DNA from 3 places in the Brevibacterium sp. 50QC2O2 genome. Region 3 is predicted to be linked to each of the others. Evidence: riboswitches for the same ligand, from Rfam matches in the RefSeq annotation. Region 3 holds a riboswitch; each other region holds the start of a gene.
What was found. Region 3 has a riboswitch for thiamine pyrophosphate ahead of thiE (thiamine phosphate synthase). Riboswitches for the same ligand answer to the same signal wherever they lie in the genome.

Region 1 (10,240 bases), on a different contig from region 3:
AAGTCTAGCGAAGATTTGCGACGGACAGGTTACGGATGTCGCTGGGCCGTGCGGGACGACTTAGGACTGGCCCAGGTGAGCTCTCAAGGTCTTTCCCACGTATTCCGTGCGGAATCTACCGCGCCGCTGCAATTGGGGCACGACATGGTCGACGAAGTCCTCGATACCCTGTGGCAGGGAGGGCGGCATCAGATTGAACCCATCGGCGGCACCGGTATCGAGCCACATCTCGATCTCGTCGGCGATCGACTCCGGTGTGCCCACCATCGTGCAATGGCCCCCACCCGCCGCCAACCGGCCCAGCAGCCGGCGCACCGTGGGCCGTTGAGTGGCGATGATGCGCAGAATCGTGGCGTAGCGGCCTTTGGGCCCCGTGAACTCCTCCAACGGGGGCAGCGGCGGCACGGGTGCATCCAGGTCCCATCCCGAGGTGTCCTGTCCGATGAACACGCTGAGCTGCCGCAGCGAGTTCTCCACGGGGAGGAGTCCGTCGAGTGCCGCCTGTTTGGCCAGGGCCTCTTCCATGGTCGACCCCACATAGGTCACCAAACCGGGCAGAATCGCCACTGCGTCCGGATTGCGCCCGGCGGCGGCGATGCGACGGCGCACATCGCCACGATAGGCACGTCCGGCCTCGGCGTCGTAGGCCACCGCATATATTGCCTCCGCGCGGCGCGCGGCCAGGTCGCGGCCCTGTTCCGAGGCCCCGGCCTGGAAGAGCACAGGCCGACCCTGGGGAGGGCTCGGCACGTTGAGCGGGCCCCGCACCGCGAAATTCCGACCGCTGTGGTTGAGCTCGGTGAGCATGGCGGCATCGACATACCGGCCGGGGTGGACTCCAGAAGCCCCAATCCCCTCTCCCCGTTCGACGACGATGGAGTCGGCCGGCCAGGAATCGAACAGCCGCAACACGACGTCGACGAACTCTTCGGCCCTGGCGTAACGGGTGGCATGATCCGGCAGGTGCGGCATGCCGTGGTTCTGCGCTTCTGCATCGAACATCGAGGTCACCACGTTCCAGCCGATGCGCCCTCCTGAAATATGGTCCAGACCGGCCAACATCCGCGCCGCATGGTACGGCGTGTAGAACGTGGCCGACACAGTACTGACCAGTCCGATACGATCCGTCGCCTGGCTCATGGCGGCCAGCAGAGTGAGGGGTTCGAGGGCCCAACCGGGCCCGTCCTGCACTGCGTCCCCGCTGAGGGACTGTCCGTCGGCGAAGAACACGGCGTCCAGTTTGCCGCGTTCGGCGATCCTGGCCAGTTCCTTGTAGTACTCCACATCGGTGAGGTGTTCGCTTGGCGCATCCGGTGCACGCCAAGCGGCCGCGTGGTGGCCGACACCGTGGATGAACAGGTTGAGATGGGCCTGCTTGACCGTCACGTCCCTCACCCCTTGACCAGGCCGCCGTCCACGATGAGATTCTGTCCGGTCACGCCCCGCGCCCAGGGGCTGGCGAAGAACAACACCGCGTCGGCCAGCTGTTCGGGCGTTGTGACCGCGCGCAGCGGGGTACTCGCGGCGATCCCGGCGAAGACCTCTTCCGGGGTGGCCGCCGATGCATCGGTGGTCTGCAGGAGTCCACCGGAGACCATATTGACGGTAATCCCCCGGGGCCCCAGATCGTCGGCGAACGTCCTGGTCAGGGACAGCAGTGCCGCCTTGGCGGCGGTGTAGTCGTGATACGGCACAACAGGGTTCTGGAACAGATTGGTCCCGATGTTGACGACCCGCCCGAAACCGGCCCGCGTCATGCCGGGCAGCGCCGACTGGATGACATTCAGTGGGCCCTGAACGGAACCGGCGAACTGCGCGGCGAGTTCCGGGTACGTGATCCGGTCCGCCTTCGCTCGGGCATCACCGTTGAATGAGAAGTCGATCAGGGCGTTATTGACCACCGTGGTGACGGGGGCACCCCAGGTGGCGGATGCCTCGGCGAAAAGGGAATCGACTTGGGCACGGTCCCGGACGTCCGCCTGGATCGCGAGTGCCCGGTCGGGGAACTCCTGGGCCAGGGCCCCGGCGGCATCGTGCGAAGCACGATAGTCGATGACGACGCGGGCGCCCTGGCCCAGGAATGCCCTGGACACGGCCGCGCCCAGGCCGCGGGCCCCACCGGTGACCAGGACGATCTGCTCGGCGAGCGGAAGAACGGTTGATGTCATGATGCATGCCTCTCGATAGGAGGCGAAGGCGATCGGTGCGCGTCCGGTCGTGCCCGCGGGTGGATACCCTGCTGCCGGCCGACCATACACTGTCACCGGCCCACGGTGGGCGGTGAACACCGGACAATCCCTTCGCCAGTGCTAACTGGATCAGGTTCAACGGGTATTTCTCAGCCACTCGTCGCACCCGATCTTCATCCGGCGCATACGGGCGGTACCCCGTGTCACACATCCATCACATCACGACCCCGCGCACCTGGCAAGGGGCCGCGGCGAAACACAGAATGTGCGCTGGGCGACATGAGCCGCTAAGGTTGTCCCCGGTGTGCCGGGAAGTCTGGTCGGCGGGAACACCTCGGCGCGTACCCACGGTATACGGCGCGGGTGGTCTCTCATGTGAATAATCGGGGTCAGAGCACGTGCTGCGCATGTGCCCGGCGACCCCGTCGATCCGAAGAGGACCCCAATGTCCAGTACACCGACAACACTCAAGCCCGCGAAACCGTCGCTGGGCACCACCATCATGAATGCCCTGCGCGGGGAACACCTGGGCGGCATCATGCTCATCGTCGCGGCGGTGCTGGCCGTGATCTGCGCGAACTCCCCACTGGCGGGCTGGTTCTTCGCCGTGCGCGACACCTACCTCGACCTACCCCTGGGCTTCACCACCCTGCACCTGAGCGTGGCCCACTGGTGCGCGGACGCACTGCTGGCCGTGTTCTTCTTCTGCGTGGGCCTCGACCTGAAGTTCGAGTTCACCGGTGGAGCCCTGCGCGACTGGCGCCAGGCGCTGACGCCGATGGTCGCGGCCTGCGGCGGGGTCATCGTGCCGGCACTCATCTTCGCGGCCATCGTGGCCTCCAGCGGGACCGAGGGCCTACAGGGCTGGGCCACTCCGACGGCCACCGATATCGCCTTCGCCCTGGCGATCCTGGCGGTGATGGGTCGCTGGCTGCCCAGCCCACTGCGGGTCTTCCTGATGACCCTGGCCGTGGTCGACGACCTCATCGCGATCGTCATCATCGCGATCTTCTACGCCCAGGGGCTCCAGCCCCTGTGGCTGTTGGGCGCGCTGGTCCCGATCCTCGCCTACTTCTTCCTGGTCCGCGGCGCCCCCCGATTCTTCGCCAAGCACGCCTGGGCGATGTGGCTGATTCTGTTGCCGATCGGCGCAATCGCCTGGCTGTGCATGTACCAAAGCGGCGTGCACGCGACGATTGCCGGCGTGGTGCTGGGGCTGGTGACGCCGGCGGCCATGTCCGCCAACGGCGCCAAGCCGGCGTCCCAGGTGGCACTCGAGGAGGAGGATGAGGACGCGCCGGCGGCGACCTCGGGCGTGGAGGCCGAGCAGCGCCCCCTGGCCATGATTCTGTCCGACCGGGTCTCGCCGCTGTCCTCGGCCATCGCCGTTCCGATCTTCGCATTCTTCTCCGCCGGCGTGGCGATCGGCGGCTGGTCCGGTTTCGTCGCAGCCCTGCAGGCGCCCGTGTTCTGGGGGATCATGGTGGGCCTGGTGCTGGGCAAGCCGATCGGCATCATGGCCTCGACCTGGCTGATCACCCGTACCCCGCTGGGCCGCCTGGACCGGCAGGTGACCTGGACCGATCTGTTCGGCGTGTCGATCGTCGCGGGCGTGGGCTTCACGGTTGCACTGCTGGTATCCGATCTGAGCTTCGGCGTGTCCGGAGAGCATGCGAACGACGCGAAGATCGCGATCCTGCTGGCCAGTGTGCTGGCCACCGTGCTCTCCGCGCTATGGCTGGCCCCGCGCAACCGGATGTACAAGAACAACTACCGCGACAATCTGCGGTAGGGGTCCGCGCCCTCCATCCATGGACCGTTTGTTTCAGATTCCACTGTTCGAACAGTGGAATCTGAAACAAACGGTCCACATTCAATCGCGCAGGCCCTCGACGCAGGCCGCCAGCGCTTCCTGCAGCGTTTCGCGCTGAACGGCGGTGAGCCGGGAGACCAGGCGGGCCTCGACCCGGTGGGTGCGCTCGACGGCGGCCCCCAGCAGCTCGCGCCCGGCCGCGGTGAGTGAAATCGGCAGTGCCCTGCCACTGGATGCGCGCACCGCGCGTTCGATCAGGCCCCGCTCCTGTAGGCCGCGCAGCAGGGTGTTCATGGTCTGCCGGGTGACGAAGGCGCCGCGGGCCAGCTCCGCGTTCGAGGCGCCCGGAGTGCGACTGAGTACCTCCAGGCAGACGTACTGCGGGGTCGTCAGGCCCAGTGGCCGCAAGGTCTCGTCCATCCGGGAGCGCAGTATCGACTGCACTTCTTTGAGCCGGTAGCCCACCAGTGTCCCCAAATCCTCGGGGCCGGAATCGGCGGTTCCGGATTCGCCCGCCGCGCGCGCGTTTACCTCTTGAATCATGTAAGTATTCTGACATATAGTGGACTACGTCAGCATCCTGACATCGCGCTCCGGCTTCGGACCGAACCCCGGACGGACCAGGACAATCGGTCCAGGATCGTCGATCCAGGACAGTCGAACAGTAAGGAACACCCCATGTCAGTCACCGGACCCGATTTCATCGCCCTCCAGGTACGCGACCTGCAGCGCTCGGCGAAGTTCTACGAGACCCACCTCGGCCTGCACCGGGCGCCGAGCGCACCTCCCGGCGCAATCGTCTTCACCACCACCCCGATCGCCTTCGCCGTGCGCGAACCGCTACCCGGCGTCAATCTCGACCAGGTCCAGCAGCCCGGTCTGGGAGTCGCGCTGTGGCTGTGCTGCGACGATGTGCAGGGGCTCTACGACTCGCTGACCGCCGCGGGCACCCCGATCCTCTCGGAGCCCAAGCCCAGCCCCTTCGGCCGGACCTTCACCTTCGCGGACCCGGACGGCTACGCCGTCACGGTGCACGACCAGGCCTGATCGCCATGCGCACACCGGCTTCGGAAACACAGTCCGGACAAGCGCGACCCGAACAAGCACGGCCCACCCAGTCACAATCCGCGAACGCGCTCAAGCTCGACCTGCCGCGCACCCTCAACCTTGCACCTCGACCACGACCCCCGCACCGGGATCGGCGGCCAGGATCCCGGTATGGCGGGCCCACCCGGGATCGGGCCGTTCCCCGCCGGGCCCGCCTACCCTGCCCCTTCGGGCCTCGCGGGCCCGGCCGACTGCTTCCGCGATTCATTCTTCGCCTCGCCGAGGCCCGCCAGCCAGCGGTGGAACCAGATGCCGGCGAAACCGAAGGCCAGACTGAGGACCCCGATACCCACCCACAGCAGCCAGCCGTGCCGGTTCAACCCCGCATTGGGGTCGGACACCGTCGACTGGGCCGTATCCGCCGGATCGAAGTAGACGGTGCGCTGAGTCCCCTCGGCCTGCTGCTCACCACAGCGCCCGGACTCTTCGGCCTCACCGGTGGCCCTGGCCTCGGGCCTGGCCGGGTCCGGAGTGAAGACGTACCGAATCGTGCAGGTGTAGGTCGTGCTGCACGTCTTCTGCTCCGAGCCGCATTCCCGGTGCGTCGATTCGCTCGCTCCGGCCAGCACACTCGCCGTCACCGTGGACGTCATCGTCGACGCCTCGTACCGGTTGATCTGCCGGTCCCACACGCCCAGCACGATCATGAAGGCCGCGAGCGCGAAGGCGCAGGCCGGGGTGATCCACCACCCCGACTCCATCCGGCGTTTTCCCATGCCCTACTTCCACTTCCAGCTGTTGAGCACGGAGACCAGCATGTCGTTGCGATCGCCCTGCTTGACCTTCGGGTCGTTGCCGAAGCTCAGAACGTAGACATTCGTGCCGTGCAGCAGGTAGAACTGGTCGGCGAGGAAGGACCGGCCGTTGCTCTGGCTCTCCATCGAGAAGTGCAGGGCCTGTTCACCGTCGACGGTGAACTTGTCGTATTCCTTCGGGTTCTTGGCGCCGGTGTCCTTGATCTGGGATACCGCGTCCTTCTCCACATCGTCGATCGTCGTATCCGCACTCGTCGTGGTGGTCATCGCGATATTCATATTGGGGATGCCGTCCTTGGTGCCCTTGAGCGCACACACCTTCATTCCGTCGGGAATCGAGGCGCCGGGGACGGTCTTGGCATCCGTCCAGTCGGCGGGCAGGCGGAACGTGTACTCCTTGTCCGTCACCTCCTGACCGTCGGCAACCGGGCCGCCGCCCTGCTGCCCCGCGGCGGCGGAGTCCTCGCCCGCCGCACCGTCCGCGGCACCCCCATCGACACCCGGAGCCGAGGCCTCGGCCGGCTGGGCGGCCGCGTGCGAGGGCTGGGAATCCTGTTCGGGCTCCCCCGCACCCGGCCAGGGCGATGGTGGCGGCAACGGCGACAACGCCTGATGTAATCCTTAACCTATTCATGTTTCTAAACGTATCACGCAGGTCACATTGCGCCTCTGCGACCCATAGACCCAGGTCACCCGGGGTGATCCGCCCGGTGTCCCGGACGAATCACCCCGCCGAGAAGTCCAGAGCACGCCGGCCCTGCCCGTCGATCGCGAACTCGTACTTCAGGTGCAATGACTTCATCTGCTCGGCCGGTACGGCATAGGCGGTGATGAAGGACAGGTCCTTGCCCGCGGGAACAGAGGAGTGGAATCCCTTGTCGGTCCCGTCGATGGTCGGAGACACACTCCTGTCGAAGACCTCCGGACATTCGGCTCCCCCACCGTAGGTGCACGTGATGAGCGGGTACGGTGGAGCGAAGTCCGCATCCGAGGAATTGCGCAGGTGCACGCGCAGGAAGACCGGGTTCTGCCCCTGGATCCTGTCGGGAGCGGCGTGCTCGGACGCCTTGCCGGACGCCTCGGGCTCCAATTCCATGGTCACCCCCGGCACCAGTTCCTGTCCGGAGTCCTTCTGACCCCCTGCGTCCCCATCGGAGCCGGGCTGTGCCGGCTCGGCCGGGGAATCACCCTGCATCCCCGAGTCACCGTGCATCCCCCCGGTGTCATCCTGCGAAGTCGCCCCGATGCCGACGATCAACGCGATCACGATGGCCACGCTCACGATGAACCCGACGATCGTCGTGAAGATCCCCAGGACCAGACCCGTGACGGTCTGCCCCTTGTTGTCGGCACGGTTCAGGTTGAGGTTGCGCAGGCCGAGGATCCCCAGGATGATCGCCACCACGCCGGCCGGCCAGACGATGAAGCCGACGATGCCCAGGATCATGGCCCAGAGGCCCACACCGTTCTTGGACCCGGCACCCGCAGCGTTCCCCGGCGGGTTCACAGGCGCATTCCCCGGTGCGGGAGGGTAGCCCGGAACCGGCGGATTCCCTCCACCGGGACCGCCGGTATACCAACCCTGTTGCCGGGGATCGTTCGGATGGGACATCTCATCACCCTCTGCGCGCCTACGAAATCGGATCGTTACGCCGGGCCACGGTACCAGCCGATCTTCGTCATTCGCCTAGCACCCACCGCGCCCACGTTGTTAGGGTGGGCTTATCCGCAATCTCCAAACCCCGACGACCGCCCGGGAACTGGGCGGGGAAGCGAGACCACCATGGCATTCGTCAACATCACCGCACTGACCTTCCCTCCCGGCGCCGCGGCCGAGATCGAGAAGCGCTTCGCCGCGCGCAAGAAGGCGGTGGACCAGGCACCGGGATTCGCGGGCTTCGAATTACTGCGCCCGGTCAGCGGCCAGGACAAGTATTTCGTCGTCACCCGCTGGGACACCCGGGAAGCCTACGAGGCCTGGAGTGCCGCCCGCGATCAGCACGCCCACGATGCCGATCAGCGACGCGGCATGAGCGTCGACGTCTGGGGCTTCGAAGTGGTCTGAGTCGATTCTCTCAGCAGGACACAATAACCGGGCGGGCTCCAAGCACCCGATCAGCCGCATACCCCAACGGCAGGTAAACCGTCCCGGCGATGAGCGCATAGAGCACGCCGAGAACGGCGAGCTGGATCGGAAGGGGCCAACCGGCTGTATTCGTGAACTGCGGCAGCGCCGGCGGGCGTGCATAGGATACGGATGCCGGGGTTGGATGTCACTGAACAGCTTGACCAGCCAGGCCATCACCAATGATGGCCAGTCGTTTCCGCCCGCTCAGAACCCCTGGCCACCCAGCCAGGCCAGCAGCTCCCGCTCCCGCTGAGCCGCGGCCTCGGCGCTCCAGGGTCCCTGCCGCAGGGTGTCGACCACCCGGCCGTCGACCAGGTAGACCAGCCGTTCGGCCCGGGCCGCGCAGACCGGATCGTGGGTCACCATGACGATGGTCGTGCCCGCCCGGTTCGCCTCGGTCAGCGCATCGAGCGCGTCCTGGGTGGCGCTGCTGTTCAGCGCTCCGGTGGGCTCATCGGCGAACAATACGGCCGGGTCGGTGGCCAGGGCCCGGCACAGCGAGGCCCGCTGCAGCTGCCCGCCCGAAGCCTGGGTGACCTCGTGGTCGGCGACCTCGGCGATGCCGAAGCGCTCCAGCAGCCGGTCGACCGTCTGCTGCGCCGCGGCGGCCTGCTCGGCGCTGTTGCCGGCCTTGAGCGCAGGGAGCAGCACATTGTCCCGGATATTGAGATTGCGGAGGAAGTGCGACTGCTGGAACACGAAGCCCATCCGGGTCAGCCTGACCCGGCTCATCTCGGCCTCGCCCAGCTCGGTCAGCTCGCGCCCGTCCAGGCACACGCTGCCGCCAGTCGGATGGTCCATCCCGCTCATGGCGTAGAGCAGGGTCGACTTGCCCGAGCCCGAGGCCCCCATGATCGCCAGGTACTCGCCGGCTGCCACGTCCAGGTCGATCCCGCGCAGCACCTCGACCGGCGGATCCGTGGTGAAGAAGGTCTTGGACAGATCGCGCACCTGCAGACGCGGTTGGCTCCCGCCTGTCATATCGCTTCCTTTCGTCATCGCAGCCACCCGCTGCGGTCGGCCCCGCGCAGACTGTGCGCCACGAGTGCGGCCCCGCCCATTCCTGCGCCGGTGAGCAGGACGGGGAACAGCGCGTAGACGATCCACGGCTGCGGGATGAAGGTCAGCTGGGTCAGTCCCAGTCCGGCCAGGGAGATGAGCGCTCCCACCAGGCGCTCGCCCAGGGTCGCCGCCACCAGCGTGCCCAGGACGGTGCCGGCCGCCACCGTGATGAGCATTTTGAGGTGGAGCTGGCCGATGATCTCACCTGTTGAGAAGCCGAGCACGGACAGCACCCCCATCTTCTGCCGGTCCCGCCCGATGCACAGGCGCAGGAACAGGGTGGAGATGAGCGCCGCGGACCCGATCCCGAAGACCAGGGTGATGATGACGGCGGTGCGCAGCGTATCCGTGACATAGGACAGCGTCTGCCGCACGTATTCGCGCATCGGGATAACGGTGGCCGCCGGATTCGCCGCATCTAGGTCCGCGGAGACCTCGGCCGGATCAGCACCGGGGGCGACATCGGCGAAGAGGGTCCATCTTTCGGCTTCGGCAGGGGGTTCGCCCTGCAGTTTCGCGGTGAAGCCGCCACTGGTCACGTCCTGGTAGACGCCGCTGACCTGGGCCCGTGTGGTTCCACCGGCCTGTCGCAGCTCGATCGAGTCCCCCGGTCCCACGCCGTATTTCTCGGCGTTGAAGGCCGACAGCGCGATCTGCCCGTCCCGCGGCCCGGAGCCGGACAGGTACACCAGCCCGGCGTCCGAATAGTCGCCGATGCCCACACGCAGCGCCTCCCACCCCTCCTCCCCGGGGGCCTCCGCGAGCACCGTGGCGAAGGCCTTGACATCGGTCACCCGTGAGTCCCGATCCAGCTGCCCCCGCAGCTTGGCCATCGCCTCGGCCCCGGTGCCGGCGGCGGGGTCGACGAACTGGATGTCGGCGCGCAGATCGCTCTGGGGCGCGCCCATATAGGTGACGAAGCGGGGGCTTTCGAAGGTGCTCAGCAGGTTCATCGGCAGGGTGATGAGCAGGGCCGCAAGGAAGAATACTGCGGGCACCAGCGCCCACCGGCGGCGTTCGGCGCGCAGATCGAGCAGGGCCAGCCGCAGGTTCAGCCGGCCCCCGCGGCTGGGGGCCAGATGGGACTTCCGGCTTGCCGCGGATTTCCGGGCGGGGATGGACGGGACCGAGGTCCGAGCTCGCTTGGTCGACTTCGCCCGCCTGGCGGGCCGCGCATGCCTGGCCG
Region 2 (10,240 bases), on a different contig from region 3:
TCCCGCCAGGTCGACGGCACCGGCTGGGAGCCGATGGGCGAACTGCAGATCGACTGAGCGCAGTACTGCTGAGCGCTGCTGCATAACTGAGCGCTGCCGCGCGAATCCCGGGCCCGGGGCACCCCGCACATCGCGGATTCCCCGGGCCCGAGGCGTCTGCTGCCGCCCTCTGTCCAAGCGGTCGGGCGGCGGTTATTCTTTAGACATGTCCGTGACACCTGAGACTTGTTCGCTGCGGCGCCTGATAGAAGAGCGCCGCGGTGAATTCCAGGCGCTTCTGGTGAAGTACTCTGCGAGGAATCCTCTGCTCTTCGGCTCCGTGGCCCGCGGCACCGCGCATTCAGGCAGCGATATCGACATCCTGGTGGAAATGGATCCCGCAGATGGGAACCTGCTCATGCGAGCATCCGGGCTCATGGAGGAGACTCGCCTGCTGTTCGGCCGAGACGATATCGACATCTTTCCCGTGCAATTACTCAAACGGCCGGTCTCCGCGACGGCGCTCGCGGACGCAGTGCCGCTGTGAGCCGTGGACCAGGCGAACGGATCACCGACATCATCGGGGCCGTTGAACGGTGTCAGCGGTATGTTGCCGCATTGGACAGTGGTTCTCCGGATCTGGTCAACATGGCTGAGGATGCCATAGAGCGGAATCTGCAGATCATCGGTGAGGCGGCCAACCACCTGCCGCAGGAGATTACGGATGCACATCCGGAGATCGCCTGGCCGGAGATTCGCGGGTTCCGCAACATCCTGGTCCACCAGTATTTCGGAGTCGACGTGGATGTTGTCCGCGACGTCGTCGAATTGCATTTGCCGCTACTCATCATCGCTTTGCGTGATTGATGGTATCCAATGTGCGTCTGGCCCGGTGTCAGCTCACACCACGGACTCGACCTCGATGTCGAATTTGTAGAGGGGCTGATCCCCATTCGTCAGACCGATGAAGGTGGGACGGCTTAGGGGAGTTCGACCCCGATCCCAGGCGGATTGCTCCACCTCTTCCTCAAGACCTCGGTGGGGTCTTCCCCGTTGGTAGTCGGCTGCGATCCGTTTGGCTTCGACGCGGTCGGTCGCCGGGATCTCGATGCGTAGTCTGGGCATGGGACCAGCCTAGGAAGAGATTGCCTGGGAGTTCCCGCGGGCTGAAACTGTGAACATGCTGAGGGCCGCTGCGGAACCTGTGCCCGGGTGGCCTAGGCGCGAACGCGGTGCTCGATGAGGATGGTGTCGCGCCACTGTCCGGCATAGGGGCCGTAGTCCATGCGCGCGATGCGCTCGCGGCGGCCCACCGCGCGGAAGCCCATGGACCGGTGCAGGGCCAGGCTGGCCGTGTTCTCCGGGAAGACCGAGCCCTGCACGGTCCAGATACCCGCGGCCGAGGTGGTTTCCAGCAGGGCGTGCAGAAGTTCCCGGCCCACTCCGCGGCCCTGGGCGCTTGGGGAGACGTAGACCGAGTGCTCCACGACCCCGGAATAGACGGCTCGCGAGGACGTGGGCGATACGGCACACCAGCCGAGCACTCCGTCTGCCTCCTCGACCGCCACCAGTCGATGAGCGCACAGGTGTCCGGCGTCGAAGTCCTCCCAGCTCGGTGGTTCCGGTTGGAATGTGGCGTTGCCGGTCGCGATGCCGGCGGCGTAGATCGAGCGCACGGCGGGCCAGTCGGCGGTGGTCATGGGGCGGAGGGCGAGTTCGGGCATATGCGATGGTAACCCGGGCCATATATCGCGGAGGTTACAGCCGGTAGGCGCTGAGGAACCAGTGGCCGCCGAAGCGCTCCGCGATGTCATCGACTATCTGGTCTGCAGCTACTGCGGAGCCCAGGGTGATCGCCAGGGGCGCGATGACCTCGACGTCCTCCAGATCACGGTCGGTCAGGGCCTCGCCGTGGCCGCATTCCCGACAGATCACTCGTGGGGAAACGGCTGGGTCAGCCCACCAGTCCCGGTAGACCCGCTCCATCTCCGCCTCGCCCGGCGATGCGGCCCCGCACGCGGTACAGGCGGTGACGACGGCCGGATAGCCGGCCTCGGCCAGGTAGTGCTTCCAGCCCACGATCACGCACACGGGCACATCGTGGATGAGTCGACCCTCGTGAGTGCCCAGAATCCAGGGACCGATGTAGTCGCCCAAGCTGCCTTCGTACATCCAGTCGCCGAATCGCCGGCTCCCGTCGGCGAATCCCTCGGAGCGCAGCCACTCGCGGACCTGCGGGGCCAGTGCGGTGGCCTCGGCCAGGGAAATGCCGGGCCGGGTGATCTGCATGCGGACATCGCCCATCGCGGCCCTCCTCTCTCAGCAGCCCTGCCTCACGCCGATCCTCAGGGCAGCACGCCCAGGTGGGCCAGGGCGGCGCGCACGATGTGCTCCTGGCCGCCTGCCATATCCGTGACGATGTCATCGCGCAGGGCCTCGGCCGGAGTCAGCCAGTCCAGGCTCAGGGTGTCCTGTTGCGGGGCGCATTCCCCGCGCACCGGCAGGATGTAGCACAGCGCGACCGCGTGCTGGCGTGGATCGTGGTAGCGCCCGATCCCCTCGGTGGGGAAGTATTCGGCGACGTGGAACGGGGTCAGCGAGGCGGGGACCTCGGGCAGGGCCAGCGGACCCAGGTCCTTCTCCGCATGGCGCATCAGCGCCGTGCGCAGGGACTCGTGGTAGCGCACCCGCCCGCCCACGATCTCCCGGCCCAGCTTGCCGCTGGCCAGAGTGCGCAGCAGCAGGCCGATGCGCTCGACCCGGCCCATATCGTCGACCTGGACGGGGACCGCGTTGACGTAGGTGATCGGCAGACGGCGGCGGAACTCGACGAGCTCCTCCGGGTCGAACCAGTTGTCGTCGAAATCCAGTGCAGTACGCGTCATGCCCTCATCCTGCCACGCGTTGCGACGCCGGTCACAATCCCGGCGCCGCACCCCGGGCTGCACCGGGTGGCCCTGAGCGGCGGCTCCGCCCGAACCCGGCGGGCCGCTACCGCGCACGGGCCGAGGCCCCGGCTCGCCTCACACGATCGGGTTCCAGGTGCCCGCCCAGGAGGCCGTGGCGATCGACAGCACGGCCATCAGGAAGGCCACTGTCATGAACAGCCAGTCAGCGCCCACCAATCGGGACTTGCGCGACCAGGTCCGCTGCGCGGTACCGAAGGCACGGCCCTCCATCGCCATCGCCAGCTTCCCCGAGCGCCGCAGCGCCTGGACCAGCAGGGCGAAGGCCAGCGGGAAGAACTCTGCGACCTTGGCCAGGGGCCCGGTGAAGGCCGCGCCCCGCGCCCGCCTGGCCATCCGCAGGGTGTCGAGTTCGGCCGCGAACAGGCCCAGCAGGCGGCTGGCGGCCAGGGCCGCCAGCACCACGCGTTCGGGCAGGTGCCACAGCTGGACCAGCGCATCGGCCAACTCCGTGGAGTCAATGGTGAGCACCAGCACCACGCACGGCAGCATCATGCACATGGCGCGCAGGAAAATCGCCAGGCCCATGGACGCCGAATAGCTGGTGATCGTCAGCGGCCCCAGGTCCACCAGCACCGTGCCGGTCTTGGCTGCCAGGATCGCGGTGCCCCAACCGGCCAACAGGGCCGTCAGGGGCAGGAACCAGAGGCGCGACAGAAGTTTCCAGCGCAGCCGGATCAACGGCAGCGCGATCAGTTGCAGCACGAACATGGTCGAGGCCGAGGCCACGTCGATGCTCAGGATCACGCCCAGGGTCAGCAGCGCCATCACGGCGATCTTGGCCACCGGGTTGATCCGCATGACCCAGCCCGCGGCGGGTGCGAAGTCCGCAGCGCTCGTGCGCACCGTGTCGGTTTCCGGGGCCGAGGTCATGCCCGCCTCCCAGCGTTCCCCGCCTGGTCGACATGCACGGTGCGCGCGCCGATCGCGGTGGCGAAGTCCGCATCGTGGGTGACGGCGACGATCGCGGTGCCGCCGGCGATCAGCTCCTCGAACAGCTCCACCAGCGCGCCCCAGGTCAGGGCGTCCTGGCCGAAGGTCGGCTCGTCGACGATGAGCACGGGCGGGCGCGCGGCGATCATCGCGGCCACGCTGAGCCGGCGCTTCTCACCGCCTGACAGGGTGTTGGGGTGGGCCTGGGCCAAGGGTGTCAGGCGCAGCGCGTCGAGCAACTGCGCGGTGCGCGCGGCGACATCGGCTTCGGCCCAGCCCGCCCGCTGCGGGCCGTATTCCAGTTCGGCGCGCACGCTGGGCCGCATGAACTGGTGTTCGGGTTCCTGGAAGACCATGCCGATCCGTTCGACCAGCTCCTTGGAACTCCACTCGCCCGGATGGGTGGACTTCGGAACCCGCGCGGCACCGGGCAGGCGCACCAGGCCCTCGCCGGCCACGACATCGCCCGCCACCGGAGGAAGCAGGCCCGCCAGGGTCAGTGCGGTGGTGGTCTTGCCGGCGCCGTTGGGACCGCGTACGGCTAGCACCGTGCCGGGGTGCAGTTCGAGTCCCGGCACCCGTGCCACGGCGCGGGACTCGCGGCCCACCTGCAGGGCATGGGTGGACAGCAGGGGCTGTGCGGGGGCCACACCGCTTGCGGCGTCCCTACCGGAGGCGTCCCGGCCGGCAGCGCCCACCGCGGCGATCTGCCCGGTGTCGGTGGTGCCAAGGGAGCCGTCGGGGATGTCGTCGGGGACCTCGACAGCCTCGCCGGGTAGCCACAGGCCCGCCGCGCGCAGGTGCGGGCGCAGCAGTTCATCGCCGAGCACCGCCTTGGGCGATCCGTCGGCGATGATCCGGGTGCCCTCGGCGTCGTCGGCCGAGGCGCCGAGCACCACGATCCGGTCCACGTGTTCGGCCCACAGCGGCAGGCGGTGTTCGACCAGCACCACGGTGGCGCCGGTCGCGGTGGCGGCGTCGACGATGACATCGCGGATGGCCACGGCGGCCTCGGGGTCGAGGTTGGCGGTCGGCTCGTCGAGGATCAGCAGGCCAGGGCGCATCGCGACGACCCCGGCGATTGCCAGGCGCTGCTTCTGCCCGCCGGACAGGGCCGTGGTCGGATGGTCCAGCGGATAGTCCAGGCCCACCAGGTCCAGCGCGTGGGCGACCCTGGCCGGGATCTGTTCGGCGGGCACCCGCAGATTCTCCAGCCCGAAGGTGACGTCGTGGCCGATCTTCGACATGACCGCCTGCGAATCGGGGTCCTGGAGCACCAGGCCGCAGGTCCCGCGAGTCGGATCGGGCGCGGCGCCGGCGACCAGCAGTTCTCCGGTGGCGTAGCCGGATTCGGCCGGCAGGACCCCGGCCAGGGCGTGCAGGAAGGTCGACTTCCCCGCGCCCGAGGCCCCCGCCAGCAATACCTTCTGGCCGGCCGGGATCGTCAGGGACAGGTGGGAGAAGGCCGCGCGTTTGCGGCCGGCGTGCCGGTAGGAGAAGTCCCTGGCCACGACCTCGGCGGGGACGACGGCGGGGTCATCCGGTCTCCGGTCGGTTACGTCGGATCGCCCGTCGGCCGAGGCGCCCGGTGCGGGGGAGCCGCCGGTCGAGGTACCGGTCGGGGCGCCGGCCGCGGTGGCGCGCGTTCGGTCGGAACCGGCAGTGGCCTCGGCTGCGGAACCGCGGGAGCCCGGCGCTTCGTCGGCACCGCGCCCGGCGGCGAATGCGGTCAGTGCTCCGGCGCGGGCCAGGACGCGCACGATCCACCACACGAACAGGCCGGCCATGAGCAGCCCGGAGACCGCGCAGAACGCGATCCTGGACGTCTTCCACACGGGCAGCCATTCGGCGTAGAGAACGATATTGTCGATGCAGCCCTGCGCCGTACCCGTAAGCAATCCGGAGAACAGCACGACCGGGAAGCCGAAGCGGCGGTAGGCGAAGACGGCGAAGGCCAGCTCCGCGGCCAGTCCCTGAATGGGGGAGGTCAGCAGGATGGAGAACCCGAAGTGGGAGCCCAGCACGGCCTCGGTCACGGCGGCCAGGACCTCGGCGTAGAGGGCAGCACCCGGCTTGCGGATGATGAGCCCGGCCAGGGGCCCGGCCAGCACCCAGGTGCCCGAGAGGATCCCGTCGCCGGGCGGGAAGGCCGCGAAGGCCGGGGTGATGAAGGTCCAGCCGGCCGACCAGATCCAGTAGATGACGCCGCAGACCACCGCCAGCACGGATGCCGTGACGATGTCGACGACCCGCCAGCTCAGCCGGTTCCCCACGGCGCGCGGTGGTGTGCCGCCCCGGGTCGTCGCTTCAACGCTCACAGTCTCAAACCTCCTGTTTCGCCCTGCCCGCTGCGAATGCGGACAGCGCGCCGGTACGTGCCAGTGCCCTCACGGCCGCCCACATGAGCACACCCGCGATCACCAGTCCGGATACCGCGGTCGTGCCCAGATACGTCAACTTCCACGCGGGCAGCCATTCGGTGTTGTACAGCAGGTTCTCGTTCAGGCCCAGGGCCAGGCCGGCCAGCGCGCCGGAGAACAGCGCGGTGCCGAAGCCGAAGCGGCGGTAGGCCAGGACCGTGAACGCGAGTTCGGCGCCCAGCCCCTGACAGAGCCCGGAGATGATCGCGCCGAAGCCGAAGTGGGAGCCCAGCGTGGCCTCGGCGATGGCGGCCAATACCTCAGCATAGAGGGCCGCGCCCGGTTTGCGGATGATGAGTCCGGCAAGTGGTCCGGCCAGCACCCAGCCGGCGCTGAGCAGGCCGGAGGCCGGCGGGAAGAATGCGAACAGCGGTTCGACGAAGCTCCAGGCCGCGGCCCACAGCCAGAAGATCAGTCCGCACACCACGCCGAGCACGGATGCGGTGACGATGTCGACGACTCGCCAGCGGAAGGTGCTGCGGGTGGACACGGAATTGTGGACAGCATGATCGGTCATGCTCGCCTCCTGTGATGATCAGGAGGGGAAAGAGAACTCGACTTCCTTCGGCGGTCCTAACCGCAGCAGGTTCGAGGGTCTGCAGTTCACTGCACTCTCAGCGCCCCTTGTGGCGCTCCCCTGTCGTTGTCCCTCCACTATAACGCGGTCGGCTCAGACGGTGAGCACGTCCTCGACGGTGTCCAGGCCCAGGTCCAGGTTGACCACCGAATGCGTCAGCGCGCCGACGGAGACGATGTCGACCCCGCTGGCGGCGATCGCCCCGATCGTCTCCAGGTTCACCCCGCCCGAGGCCTCGACCAGGGCGCGCCCGGCCACCTGGGCCACGCCGCGGGCCAGTTCGGCCGGGCCGAAGTTGTCCAGCATGATGGTGTCCACACCGGCGGCCAGCACGGGTTCGATCTGCTCGAAACGATCCACCTCGACCTCCAGGTGCGTGGTGTGGCCCAGCTTCTCCTTGCCGGCGCGCAGGGCGGCGGTCAGCGCCTCGCCCTCGCCCAGGAGGGCCAGGTGGTTGTCCTTGAGCATCACCGCATCGGACAGGCCGGCGCGATGATTGTGCCCGCCGCCTGCGCGCACCGCGTACTTCTCCAGGGTGCGCAGGCCCGGGGTGGTCTTGCGGGTGTCGACCACGCGCACCGGACGTGCCGTGGTGCCGTGCTCCGGGTCGGACTGCGCCCGGCCTGCGTTCGCAGCGGCCACATAGCGCGCGGTCAGCGCGGCGATCGCGCACAGGCGCTGCAGCAGGTTCAAACCGGTGCGCTCGCCCAGCAGCACCGCGTGGGCGGGGCCGGAGACCTCGATGAGTGCGTCTCCGGTGGAGAACGGGGCGCCCTCGGCGACCAGCTGTCGGACGGACACGGTGCCGGCGGCGCCCGCTGCCAGCGGGACGATTCCGGCCGGCGCGCCGGGCGCCTGGGTGCGGTAGGCCGCCTGTTCCATGGCGGTGGCGAATACGGCACCGCCGGCCATCACGCCGGGTTCGCGGGCGACGACCCTGGCCGTGGTGGTCAGGGAGGCGGGGACGAAGGTCTGCGCTGAGAGGTCGCCGGTGGGGGCGTCCTCGTCCAGGGCACGGGCGATCACGGCGTCGATGACGGTCTGGGGCACGGGGGCGATCTCGATACTCACGCGGCCCACTCTACGCGGCCTCGACGCGGTGCCGACGGAGTCCGGTCGAGCCCCGGTTCGAGCGAACGGCCTGTCCGCCGTTCGGACCCGTGGTTGGACCCACGGGCGGACCAACGGCGGACCCACGGTTTGGGAAATACCTTGATGTCAAGATATATTTGTGGTGGCAGATACACGTCGCCCGCATCCCCATACAAGCGCCGCAGGGCTACCGGCCAGGCGCGCACACCGTTAGGCTGGGGTGTGGACGCGGCATCAGGTCAAAGTCGACAATAGGAGCATCCTCCATGATCAACCACGAAGTCCGGGTATACAAGAGCGCTGAGAACCTGGAGCGCAAGGACCAGCTGGCCTACAAGATCGCCCAGGTCGCAGCCGACCCGGTCGCGATCGAATCGGAAGTCGCGGACATGGTGATCAACCGTGTCATCGACAACGCCTCCGTCGCAGCCGCCTCCGTCAATCGCAAGGCGCCCACCCACGCCCGCGAACAGGCCCTGCCCCACAAGCTCGAACCGGGTGCGACCGTCTTCGGCCAGCCGCTGAGCGACCACATCTCCCCCGAATGGGCCGCCTTCGCAAATGGCGTGGCCGTGCGCGAACTCGACTTCCACGACACCTTCCTGGCCAAGGAGTACTCGCACCCCGGCGACAACATCCCCCCGATGATCGCCGTCGCCCAGCACCTGGGCAGCGTCTCCGGCGCTGACCTGATCAACGGCATCGCCACCGGCTACGAGATCCAGATCGACCTGGCCAAGGGCATCTGCCTGCACGAACACAAGATCGACCACGTCGCCCACCTGGGCCCGTCGGTCGCCGCCGGCCTGGGCGCCATGCTGCACCTGGATCCGAACGTCACCTACGAGGCGATCGGCCAGGCCCTGCACGTGACCACCGCGACCCGTCAGTCCCGCAAGGGCCTGATCTCCTCCTGGAAGGCGCACGCGCCGGCGTTCGCGGGCAAGATGGCAGTCGAGGCCGTGGACCGCGCGATGCGCGGGGAGACCTCGCCCAACCCGATCTACGAAGGCGAAGACGGCGTCATCGCCTGGATCCTGGACGGCCCCGACGCCCACTACACCGTGGGCCTGCCCGGTGCCGGCGAGGCCAAGCGCGCGATTCTGGACTCCTACACGAAGGAGCACTCCGCGGAATACCAGGCACAGGCCCTGATCGACCTGGCCCGCAAGCTCGGCGGTGAGATCGAGGACCTGTCCAAGATCAAGCACATCACGATCCACACCTCGCACCACACGCACAACGTCATCGGCACGGGCGCCAACGACCCGCAGAAGATGGATCCCAAGGCCAGCCGCGAAACGCTGGACCACTCGATCATGTACATCTTCGCCGTGGCCATGCAGGATCAGGGCTGGCACCACGAGCGCTCCTACGCTCCCGAACGCGCCGCCCGGCCGGACACCGTGGAACTGTGGCACAAGATCTCCACCGAGGAAGACCCCGAGTGGACGCGTCGTTACCACTCGACCGATCCCAACGAGATGGCCTTCGGCGGTCGCGTGGAGATCGAGTTCGAGGACGGCTCGAAGCTGGTCGACGAACTGGCGGTGGCCGACGCCCACCCGCTGGGCGCCCGGCCCTTCGGGCGTGAGAACTACATCCAGAAGTTCCGTACCCTGGCCGAGGGTATCGTCAGCGAGTCCGAGCAGAACCGCTTCCTGGACCTGGCTCAGAACCTGCGCGAACTCGATGCGGACGGCATCCGCGGCCTGTCCTTCGCAGTGGAAGGTCTGAAGCACTCCGGCTCGAAGGGGATCTTCTGATGTTGGGAGCAACCAGGACCGCCGCCGAACGCCGCGCGGACTTCCGCGCCCTGCTGGCCGGCGATAAGATCGTCCAGTTCCCCGGTGCCATCAACCCGATCAACGCACAACTGATCGAACAGACCGGCTTCGAGGGCGTCTACATCTCCGGTGGCGCATTCTCCGCCTCGCAGGGCCTGCCCGATATCGGACTGACCACCCTGACCGAGGTCGCCGACCACGGGCGCAACATCGCGCGGGTGACGAACCTGCCGACCTTCATCGACGCCGACACCGGCTGGGGCGAGGCGATGAACGTCGCCCGTACCGTGCAGGAGTTCGAGGACGCCGGGATCTCCGGGATGCACCTGGAGGACCAGGTCAACCCGAAGCGCTGCGGCCACCTCGACGGCAAGGAGGTCGTGTCGACCGCCGAAATGGTCAAGCGGATTTCCGCTGCCGTGCGCGGCCGCCGTGACGACAACTTCGTCATCTCCGCCCGGACCGACGCCCGCGCCGGTGAGGGCC
Region 3 (10,240 bases):
TGCAGCACGGGGATCGGGATGATGATCATGCCGATGACGAAGATCAGCATGTTGTTCTTGCGCCCGATCTTGTCCGAGACCCAACCGGCGATCGGCTGCATGATGATGAAGATCAGCAGCACGATCGTCATGAGGTCGGCGATATGGCCCTTCGAGAAGGTCTCCGCCGAAGGAGTCTTCTGGTGCACCACCAGCAGGTACTTCTGCATATACGTGGTGAAGATGTAGAACACCAGCGAACCGATGGCGGTGATGCCCAGCACCACGAAGAAGGACCGCGGGTGGCGCAGCACCTCGAGGAAGCTGCCGGCGTGTTCGTGCTTGCGCACCTCTTCGCTGGTCGTCTCCTCCAGACCCGACCGCAGCCACAGGGACACCAGGGCCGCGACGGCGCCGATCACGAACGGCAGGCGCCACCAACCGGCGGTGATCTGCTCATCGCCCAGGGTGTGCGTCATGATGACGGCCAGCAGACTGGCCAACAGCTGCCCGCCGACCAGCGTGACGTACTGGAAGGAGGAGAAGAAGCCGCGCTTGCCCTCGGTGGCGACCTCGGACATGTAGGTGGCGGTCGCACCGTACTCACCGCCGACGGCCAGACCCTGGATCATGCGCACGATCAGCAGCAGGAAGGCCGCCCAGCCGCCGATCAGATCGGAGGTTGGCAGGCAGGCCAGCAGCAGCGAACCCGCACACATGACCAGGATGGAGATCAGCATCGAGTTCTTCCGGCCCAGCTTGTCCGAGGCCCGGCCGAAGATATAGCCGCCGATGGGTCGCATCAGGAAGCCGACGAAGAACACCAGGGCCGCCTGCAGCAGCGACAGCACCTCGTTGTCCTTGACGAAGAACTGCGTTGCGAAGTAGACGGAGAAGAAGGAGTAGATATAGAAGTCGAACCATTCGACCAGATTGCCCGAGGACGCGGCCAGAATGGCCTTGACCGTCTGCCAGGTGGTCTTCTGGTTCGGACCGGGGGCGCTGCCGCTGCCGGCAGCGTCAGGAGTCGTGCTCGTCGCCATTGTGCGAACTCATTTCCTTGAAATGCCGTCGGCGGTCCGGACCGGGGATATGGTGCGGACCGCCGACAGCGTTGTCAACTTGGGTATATTCCTTGGACAGCATACTCCTTTCACAGCGTTCTAGCAGAAATAGATCAGGGCCCCGGTCCCGTTCCGTGGTATTGGGAACGGTGCCGGGGCCCTGGAATCGGCCGGGCTCGGAAGCTCAGTCGAACAGGATGACCTGACGGATCGCCTTACCGTCGGCCAGGGTGTCCATGGCCTCGTTGATCTGGTCCAGGCGCATCGTCGAGGACACGAGTTCCTTCACCGGCAGCCGGTCCTCCCGCCACAGCTGGGCGTACTTCGGGATGTCCCTGGCGGGTACGGCCGAGCCCAGGTAGGAGCCGATCACGGTGCGCGCCTCACTGGTCAGGACCACCGGGTGGATCGAGGAGGTGGCGTCGGGCGCCGGCAGGCCCACGGTCACGGTCGTGCCGCCCACCGCCGTCGCCTCGAAGGCGGTTTCGAAGGCCGCGGGATGCCCGGCCGCCTCGACGACCACCGGTGCCTTGACTCCCTGTTCGGCTACCTGTGCCGGGGTGAAGGCCGCGGCAGCACCCAGCTCCTTGGCCCGCACCAGCTTGTCCGGGTTCGCATCCACCGCGATCACGCGCACCCCATCGAGGCCCAGCGCGGTGATGAGGGCGGCCATGCCGACACCGCCGAGGCCCACGATCATCACGTCCTGGCCCGGCTGCGGCTTGCCGGCGTTGATGACGGCGCCGCCGCCGGTGAGCACCGCACAGCCCAGGGGCGCTGCGACCTCGGGCGGGACGTCGGCGCCGACCTTGACGACCGAGGCCTGGTTGACCACCGCGTGATCGGCGAACACCGAAACGCCCAGGTGGTGGTAGAGGTCCCCCGTGACATTGCCGGCTGCGTCGATCTCATGGAGCCGGGTCAGCTGCGCGATCCCGTTGCCATCGCGGGGCACGTCCGCATCGGCAGCGGTGTCGAAGCCGGGCAGATAGCCGGCGTTGTTGCTGGCGCTGCCGGGAATGCACGGCAGCTTGCCGTCTGTCAGGCAGTTCTCGCACTTCCCACAACGCGGCAGGAAGACGGTGACCACGTGGTCGCCGACGGCCAGGTCGCTCACACCGGGGCCCACCTGTTCGACGATGCCGGCGCCCTCATGGCCCAGCAGCATCGGCAGCGGGCGGGGGCGGTTGCCGTTGACCACGGACAGATCGGAGTGGCACAGGCCGGCCGCCGTCATCTTCAGCAGGACCTCGCCGGGGCCGGGGGCGTCGAGTTCGACTTCGACGACGTCCAGGGGCTTCGATTCGGCGTAGGGCCGGGGAGCCTCCATGGTGCGCAGCACTGCTCCGCGAATCTTCATCGATCTGCCTTTCTTCGGGGTTTCGTTCGTCCCCACATTACCGCGCACGCATATCTCCACGGCACGCACCCGGGGCCGCTCCGGCACACGTCCCGACGCGCTCTCTCGGGTCCGGGCACTGCGGGGTCCCGGCCCCGCCGGCCCTCATCCCCGCGGGGTGCGGTGATTCGGCTCCTGCCAGTCCTGGCCCACATGGGCCGCCGCCCAGAAGTGCAGTTCGTACAGGCACGCCTGGCGGAACGTCTGGACCATGCGCGTGAGCTCGGCCTTCGGCGCGGCCTCCAGCAGGCCCTCGAGGATGCCCACGGCCCCCACCACCGATGCGTCGAAGTCGGGGCTGTCGTAGGCCTCGATCCAGGTCGCGAAGGGATGCCCCGCCAGATCGCGGGACCCCGCCCGCACCCGCTGAACCAGGACCTTGCCGATGTGCGCGTACACCCAGAAGCACGGCAGGATCGCGGCGACTCCCACCGCATAGGGTGCGCTCGCCGCCTGGCTGAGCAGATAGGAGGTGTAGCCCAGTGTCGTGGGGTTGGCCCCGCCGGCGGGCCAGGCCGCCCCGATCACACCGGCCGCGGTCGAAAGCCGGTCGGCGATCGTTGAGAACCCGGGGTCCGCCAGCAATTCGGCGTGCATCGACTGTTCATCGGCGATCGCCTCGCCTGCGGCCAAGACCCAGAAGCGGGTCTGGTCGTTGCTGGGTGCGGCCGCCCCCAGCAGGCTCATGGCCCGGGCATAGCCGTCCAGGTACAGCTCGTCCTGCAACAGGTAGTTCACGAAGGCCTCGTGGCCGAGTGTGCCGTCGGCCAGTTGGCCCAGGAAGTCGAGTTCCTCGATCCGGGTGATGACGTCGTGTACGGAATTCCACAGCTCGCGCGTGCGCGGGCCCTGGCTGAACAGGTGGTAGTCGACCATGGTGTATCCTTCCTCGGGTTTCGGGTGCTCAGGTCGGGTTTCGGGTGCTCAGGCTCGTGCGCGCACGGGGCGCAGATCGACCAGGTGGTCGACCGGCCCGTGGGCGCCGGCCGGGTCCAGCGACAGGTTCCAGCCCGCCGCCGCGGCCAGGGCCCGGCCCAGGTACTCCAGGCCCTCGAAGACCGCGGGCTCCAGCTGTGCCCCGCGAGCCAGTTCCGCGGTGATGGCGGCGGACAAGGTGCAGCCGGTGCCGTGGGTATTGGCCGAGGCGACCCGTGGGTGCGTGTACACGTGCACCGAAGTCGCCCCGTGGCCATCCGCGACGGCGAGCACGTCGAAGACTGTGCCGCCGGTGCCGTGGCCGCCCTTGACCAGGGCCGCCCCGGCCCCGCGCGCCACGAGTTCGCGGGCCTGGGCCGTCATCTGGGACTCGTCGCGGGCCTCGGCGACGTCATCGCCGAGCAGCAGGGCCGCTTCCGGCAGGTTCGGGGTGATGACCGAGGCGACCGGCAGCAGGCGCGCGCGCACCGCGCCGATCGCGTCGGCGTCGAGCAGCCGGTGTCCCGAGGTCGAGACCATGACGGGGTCGACGACCAGGTGGGGCACGGGGGTCTCTGCGAGTTTGTCCACGGTCAGGTCGACCAGCTCTCGGGTGCCCAACATCCCGGTCTTCGCCGCGTCCACGGGCATGTCCCCGAGCACCGAGTCGAACTGGTCGGCAACGAAGTCCGCATCGATCCCGTAGACGCGGGACACACCATGGGTGTTCTGGGCGACCAGGGCGGTGATGACGGAGGTGCCGTAGGCTCCACGGGCGGCGAAGCTCTTGAGGTCGGCGTGGATGCCGGCGCCCCCCGACGGATCGGTGCCGGCGATCGTCAGGGCGATCGGGGGCCTGTTCACTGTATTCAACGGCGTGGGGTTCGGCACGGTGTTCGTCGGCGCAGTGCTCATCGGTTCTCCCCCTGCGCGCCGAGGTAGGCCGCGCGGATCGACCGCGCTGCGGCCTCGGGATCGGCTGCAGTGCAGATATCGGAGACCACGCACACGCCCAGGGCGCCGGCGCCGGCGAGTTCGTGGACGTTGTGGCCCTTGATCCCGCCGATCGCCACGGCGGGGATCCCGAGTTCCAGTGCCTCCCGGTTCAGTTCGGTCCAGTGCTCGACGCCCAGTGCTGGGCGCTGCACGTCCTTCGTCCGGGTGGCCCAGACGGGGCCGACTCCGAACAGGTCCACTCCCCCGGCCTTGGCGGCGACGGCGAACTGTTCGGCGGTGTGGGCGGACAGGCCCAGCAGGGGTTCGGCGCCCAGGCGGGCGCGGACCTGGGCCGGCGGCATGTCCGTCTGGCCCACGTGGATGTGGGCGGGCAGGCCGCGCCGACGCAGTTCGGCGACGACTTCGACGCGGTCGTCGAGGAACACGGGGACGTTCTCGGCCGCCGTCCCGGCCGGTGCGGGGATGCCGCGCAGGGCGGCGAACACGTCCAGGGTCAGGGCCAGGACCTCGGCGTCGGAGGCGTGTTTCTCGCGCACCTGCACGACCGAGGCGCCGCCGGTGACAGCGGCTGCGACGGTGTCGGCCACGCCGCGCCCGGCGGCGGTGCACATCGCGGTGTCGGTCACCAAATACAGGCTGAAATCGTAGGGGATCAGGCGGGGGTTGAGCACAGCGGGGTCAATCATGACCATCCCTTCGCAGGAGTTATCCAGACAGGTTCGACGGGTGTGTTCTCAGCCCTGGCCGGCCGGCGGCGGCACGAACCCGCGCCGGTGCGACTACCTGGGCACCCCGTGTCATCGGCTCCACACTAACATCCACGGCAGTCTAGAGTTGGGGTATCCCCGCATAGCCCGAACCTTGGAGGAACCGTGACCGAAGCACCCGGCAGCCTGCTCAATCTTCTGCAGTTGGAGAAGATCGACCTCAACATCTACCGCGCCGGCTTCGTCTTCGACGAACCCTTCGCGCTCTACGGCGGCCAGGTCGCCACCCAATCCCTGCTGGCCGCGGCCCTGACCGTGGACTCCGGGCGCCTGCCGCACTCTCTGCACGGATACTTCCTGCGGCCCGGCGACGCCTCGAAGCCCACGGTCTTCCAGGTCTTCCGCGACCGCGACGGTGGTTCCTATTCGGCCCGGCGCGTGGTGGCACTGCAGAACGGACGGGTCATCTTCAATATGTCGGCGTCCTTCGCACTGCCGGGGAAGTCCCCCGATGTGCAGGGCGATACGGCGCTGAACGACCACGAGTTGCCGATGAACGAGTTCTACCCGATCCCCCGGCTGTTCAGCTTCGAGGGCCGGAGGACCGAACCGGGTTTCCCCGAACCCGACTATCCGCAGCGCTTCTGGGCCCGCTGCACGGCCGATCTCAGCCGCACCGGGGTGGGGGCTGCGACGATCAGCCGCGACCTCATGAACATCCTGGCGGTGACCTATCTTTCCGACATCTCGTCGGGCATCGGCACGTACAACACCGAAGAGTTCCAATCGCAGTCGAGCCTGGACCACACTCTGTGGTTCCACCGCCCGATGGACGCCGAGGAGTGGATGCTGATGGACCTGCGGCCCCGCTCCGTGGCCTACGGGCGCGGGCTCTACCACGGGGACATCACCGACTCCTCCGGCGTCCTGCTGGCCTCGATCAGCCAGCAGGTCCTGTTCCGCAAGCGCCGTGCCGGCGGTGGCGCCGCGCCTCGGCCGGCCTGAACCTCGGCCGTTCCCAGCGGCCGGATCACGGTCGGTCCCGGGGAATCCGGCCGGGGTCGAGCCGAACTCAGTATTCGGCGATGATGATCTTCTTCTGGCCCATCATCGTCTGATAGGCCCCCGGCCTGGTGCTCAGCTCCGGCCAGGTGCGCGGGACGATCTGCCAGCTCAGGCCGAAGCGATCCTTGCACCAGCCGCAGGCCTCGGCCTCCGGGACATGCGACAGTGCCTCCCACAGTGCGTCGATCTGCGCCTGGTCCTGCGCGTAGACGATGAGCGAGACACCCTCCGTGAAGGTGAAGTCCTGGCCTGCCCCTGGGTCCATCGCCGTGCACCACTGCCCGGCGAGCCGGAAGTCCGCGTGGATCACGGATTCGGCGGTAACCGGCGATTCGACCCCCGGGCCCAGGTCCGGGACCCCGCCGAACTCGCCATAGGTGTACAGGTGTCCCAGTCCGCTGGGGAGGTCGGGGCCGAAGATCCGGGTGAAGGTCTGCAGATAGTAGTCGACGGCCTCGGCCGCCCGGTTCTGCTGGGGACCGCCGAAGCTCAGCGAGGGCAGCAGGAACGGTCGGGGCTGCCCGTCCGGGTTCGTCACCATCAGCTGCCAGCTCACCCCGAAGCGGTCCTCAACCCAGGCGTAGTGCGGGCTGAACGGATAGGCGTCCAGCGGCATCAGTTCGCGGCCACCCTCCATCAGCACCGCGCGGACCCGGTCCAGATAGGCACGGGCATCGGTGTGCCGGGCCGGATCGAAGTTGACGGTCAGGTTGAGCGACGGAGTGGGCCGGAAGGTGTCATCGGCGTTGATGAAGGTGAAGTCCAGGTCCTCGATCCGCAGGTCGAGCGCCAGGAGTTCGCCGGCCAAATCGCGTTGGAAGTCAGGGAGCTCTGCGGGATCGGCCGGGTAGTTCTCGGCGCGTTCGACGGTGACGGAGCGAAACGCCCTGGTGTAGTGCTCAACGGCATCCTGTGCGCACCTGTCGAACCACAGGGAGACGGCCAGCGGGGTCCGTTCGGTTTCGTCGGTGGGCGGTCTGGGGTCTGGAACGGGGTTCGGTGTCATGCCACAAGTGTGCGACCGCCGGAGCGATATGTCGCCCCTTTGCCCGCCCATCTGCGAAAACGCCGCGTGGCCGGAACCCGCCGGACCCCTGGATGGGTCCATGGCGGGTCCCGGCCACGCGGCACCGCGACTCAGACGATGGGACTCAGTGCGAGTGGTAGTTCGGCGCCTCGACCGTCATCTGGATGTCGTGCGGGTGGCTTTCCTTCAGACCCGCCGTGGTCAGGCGGACGAAACGGCCGTTTGCCCGCAGCTCCGGGATCGTGCGCGCGCCCACGTAGAACATGGTCTGGCGCAGGCCGCCGGTCAGCTGGTAGGCGACGTTCTTGAGCTGCCCGCGGTAGGCCACGCGGCCCTCGATGCCCTCCGGGATGAGTTCCGTATCGGTGGCGACATCGGCCTGGAAGTAGCGGTCCTTAGAGTACGACTTGCCCTTGCGCGGGGCCATAGCACCCAGCGACCCCATGCCGCGGTAGGACTTGTACTGCTTGCCGTTGACCAGGATGAGTTCGCCGGGGGCCTCACGAGTGCCGGCGAACAGGGACCCCAGCATGACCGATTCTGCACCGGCGACCAGGGCCTTGCCGATATCGCCGGAGTACTGCAGGCCGCCATCGGCGATGACCGGAACGCCGGCCGCCTTGGCCGCCTGATAGGCCAGGTGGACCGCCGTGACCTGGGGAACGCCGACGCCGGCGACGATCCGGGTCGTGCAGATGGAGCCCGGGCCCACGCCCACCTTGATGGCGTCCGCACCCGCGTCGATGAGCGCCTGCGCACCCTCACGCGTGGCGACGTTGCCGCCGATGATCTGCACCCCGGCAAAGGCCTTGTCCGACTTGAGGCGCTTGATCATGTCGGTCACGCCGCGGGCGTGGCCGTTGGCGGTGTCCACGACCAGCACGTCCACACCGGCGTCGGCCAGCAGGCCGGCGCGCTCATAGGAGTCACCGTAGAAGCCGATCGCGGCGCCCACCAGCAGCCGGCCCTCGCCGTCGCGGCAGGCATCGGGGTATTCCTCGGTCTTGACGAAGTCCTTGACCGTGATGAGGCCCTGGAGCACATTGTGCTCATCGACCAGCGGCAGCTTCTCGATCTTGTGTTCGGCCAGCAGGGCGTAGGCGTCATTGGGCGCAACGCCGACCTGAGCAGTGATCAGCGGCGACTTGGTCATGATCTGGGCGACCGTGGTTGTCTCGTACTTCGAATGCGATACGAAGCGCAGATCGCGGTTGGTCACGATGCCCACCAGGACGCCGGACTCGTCGACCACGGGCAGGCCGGAGATGCGGTACTGCGCGCAGACCTCGTCCAGTTCGGCCAGTGTCTTATCCGCCGTGATCGTCACCGGATCGGAGATCATCCCCGATTCACTGCGCTTGACGTAGTCGACCTGGGCCGCCTGGTCCTCCTTGCTCAGATTGCGGTGGATGATGCCGATGCCGCCGATGCGGGCCATGGCGATCGCCATGCGCGATTCCGTCACGGTGTCCATCGCCGCCGACACCAGGGGAATGTTGATGTCGATCTCGCGGGTCAGACGCGTCCGGGTCGAGGCCTCGGACGGGATGACGTCCGTGTCCCCGGGCAGCAGCAGGACGTCGTCGTACGTCAGACCTGTCAGTGCGAATGGATCGTTGTCTACTACGGAATTGCCGCTGCCCATGGGTGCCCTCTCAAAGATTGGTAGGTCGTTCGTCGTCTGTCCCTACCCTCCGGGCCGGGCCACCGGCTGGTTCGCCGGCTCCGGGCCAGAAGATGTGCAGTTCAAACTTTGATTTCGTCAATCATATTCCCCGCCCGGTGGCGCCGGGCAGCCGAATCCAGCCGAACGTGTCGAGTCTCACGGCAGAGCCCGGCGGCCAGACGTCCCTGGCACAGTGTCCGGCGCCCTGCGGCGGATGATCTGTGCGATTCCCAGTACCAGACACATGACCAGGGCCGAGGCCAGGCCGATCGCCGCTTGGGTCCCGGCCGCACGCATGTACTCGGCCGTCCGGACCACGGTGCCCAGCCGATAGCCGAGGACGGAGACCAGCACAGCCACGACAATCGAGCCGATCCCCAGCCAGCCGGGCCAGCGTAGCGGGGTGAACACCACGATCAGATAACACCCCAGCGTGCCCCAGGCTGTGACTGCCAGGGTCAGGCCCGCCAGATACACGGTGAACGGCCAGGCGCCCCATTGGTCCATCAGCTTGGGACTCAGTGGCTGACCGTAGGGCGTCAGATGCAGCCAGATGAAGGAGGCTCCCACTCCCAGGGCCGCCATGAGCACAGTGCTCACCAGCGTCAGCGGGACGAAGCCTCGGAAGCGGAAACCCTCGTCGGGCCGCGCGGGCGACATCAGGAGGTAGGAGCCGACCACCCCGATCACGCAGGTGAAGATGATGACGAGTGCGCCGATATCGTCTGGCTCGACCAGGTCATCGGAGGTCTCACTGGTGCGGACCATCCCGTGCGAGGCCAGGGCGATGTACACGGCGTAGCCGATCTGCGCCAGCACCGGCACTAGGAGGGTCCTGGCCAAATCGGATGCCCAGCCACCGTGTGGGTCCTGGCCCTTCCTCCTCTTGTCTCTCATAACGACAGTGTGCCACCGGCGTCGTGGACCCCGTCTTGATCCCACAGCCTCGATTCGAACTCCCGCTCCCGGCCGGTCAGCGGATCGGTGAAGGCAAGGCGGTGGGCCAGCAGCTGCAGGGGGCTGGAGAAGTCATAGGGGTCCGGCGCCAGATCCCGTGGGTAGACGGGGTCGCCCAGGATCGGCAGGCCCAGGGCGTTCATGTGCACGCGCAGCTGGTGGGTCCGGCCCGTATGCGGATGCAGTCGGAACAGGCCGGTGCGGGCCTCCCCCTGGGCCGAGGCGACCGCCCGGACGAACTCCAGCGTCGTATGCGCGTTCGCGGGCCCTGGCACCTCGAGCATCTGCCTGGTGCCCGGCTCCTTGTCCAGCCGGCTGTGGCGCTCCAGTGGGAATCCCCCGGCGAAGGTCTCCGGGTCGAAACCGCGGGGCAGGCGGGCCAGGGCCAGGTACTGCTTGTGCACACGGCGGGCCTGGAACAGGCTCTGGTAGGCGCCCCGGGTCTGCGGGCGGCGGGAGAGGACGAGCAGGCCCGCGGTCACCCGGTCCAGCCGGTGGATGGCC

Region 1: linked by a shared signal. The riboswitch ahead of NQ038_RS12975 (3-oxoacyl-ACP reductase) and the one ahead of thiE (thiamine phosphate synthase) in region 3 are both predicted to bind thiamine pyrophosphate.
Region 2: linked by a shared signal. The riboswitch ahead of NQ038_RS14875 (ECF transporter S component) and the one ahead of thiE (thiamine phosphate synthase) in region 3 are both predicted to bind thiamine pyrophosphate.

What each region holds. Positions count from the first base shown of each region.
Region 1 covers NZ_JANIJZ010000018.1:9,175-19,414, reverse strand. Annotated here, with positions in the region: gene NQ038_RS12980 (LLM class flavin-dependent oxidoreductase) at 61-1,386, opposite strand; gene NQ038_RS12975 (3-oxoacyl-ACP reductase) at 1,392-2,168, opposite strand; TPP riboswitch at 2,278-2,400, opposite strand; gene nhaA (Na+/H+ antiporter NhaA) at 2,635-3,981, shown strand; gene NQ038_RS12965 (MarR family winged helix-turn-helix transcriptional regulator) at 4,063-4,545, opposite strand; gene NQ038_RS12960 (VOC family protein) at 4,681-5,049, shown strand; gene NQ038_RS12955 (DUF3592 domain-containing protein) at 5,265-5,825, opposite strand; gene NQ038_RS12950 (hypothetical protein) at 5,829-6,470, opposite strand; gene NQ038_RS12945 (DUF4190 domain-containing protein) at 6,589-7,371, opposite strand; gene NQ038_RS12940 (antibiotic biosynthesis monooxygenase) at 7,648-7,929, shown strand; gene NQ038_RS12935 (ABC transporter ATP-binding protein) at 8,197-8,973, opposite strand; gene NQ038_RS12930 (ABC transporter permease) at 8,988-10,240, opposite strand, start outside.
Region 2 covers NZ_JANIJZ010000033.1:2,306-12,545, forward strand. Annotated here, with positions in the region: gene NQ038_RS14830 (putative quinol monooxygenase) at 1-57, shown strand, start outside; gene NQ038_RS14835 (nucleotidyltransferase family protein) at 206-526, shown strand; gene NQ038_RS14840 (HepT-like ribonuclease domain-containing protein) at 523-846, shown strand; gene NQ038_RS14845 (hypothetical protein) at 880-1,104, opposite strand; gene NQ038_RS14850 (GNAT family N-acetyltransferase) at 1,197-1,703, opposite strand; gene NQ038_RS14855 (hypothetical protein) at 1,738-2,283, opposite strand; gene NQ038_RS14860 (NUDIX hydrolase family protein) at 2,325-2,864, opposite strand; gene NQ038_RS14865 (energy-coupling factor transporter transmembrane protein EcfT) at 3,003-3,818, opposite strand; gene NQ038_RS14870 (ECF transporter S component) at 3,815-6,196, opposite strand; gene NQ038_RS14875 (ECF transporter S component) at 6,201-6,815, opposite strand; TPP riboswitch at 6,841-6,947, opposite strand; gene nadC (carboxylating nicotinate-nucleotide diphosphorylase) at 6,969-7,946, opposite strand; gene NQ038_RS14885 (MmgE/PrpD family protein) at 8,234-9,733, shown strand; gene prpB (methylisocitrate lyase) at 9,733-10,240, shown strand, end outside.
Region 3 covers NZ_JANIJZ010000003.1:247,054-257,293, reverse strand. Annotated here, with positions in the region: gene NQ038_RS04265 (MFS transporter) at 1-1,022, opposite strand, end outside; gene NQ038_RS04260 (alcohol dehydrogenase catalytic domain-containing protein) at 1,228-2,403, opposite strand; gene NQ038_RS04255 (TenA family protein) at 2,548-3,318, opposite strand; gene thiD (bifunctional hydroxymethylpyrimidine kinase/phosphomethylpyrimidine kinase) at 3,367-4,272, opposite strand; gene thiE (thiamine phosphate synthase) at 4,269-5,000, opposite strand; TPP riboswitch at 4,988-5,119, opposite strand; gene NQ038_RS04240 (acyl-CoA thioesterase domain-containing protein) at 5,187-6,026, shown strand; gene NQ038_RS04235 (VOC family protein) at 6,094-7,092, opposite strand; gene guaB (IMP dehydrogenase) at 7,238-8,758, opposite strand; gene NQ038_RS04225 (hypothetical protein) at 8,936-9,676, opposite strand; gene NQ038_RS04220 (pseudouridine synthase) at 9,673-10,240, opposite strand, start outside.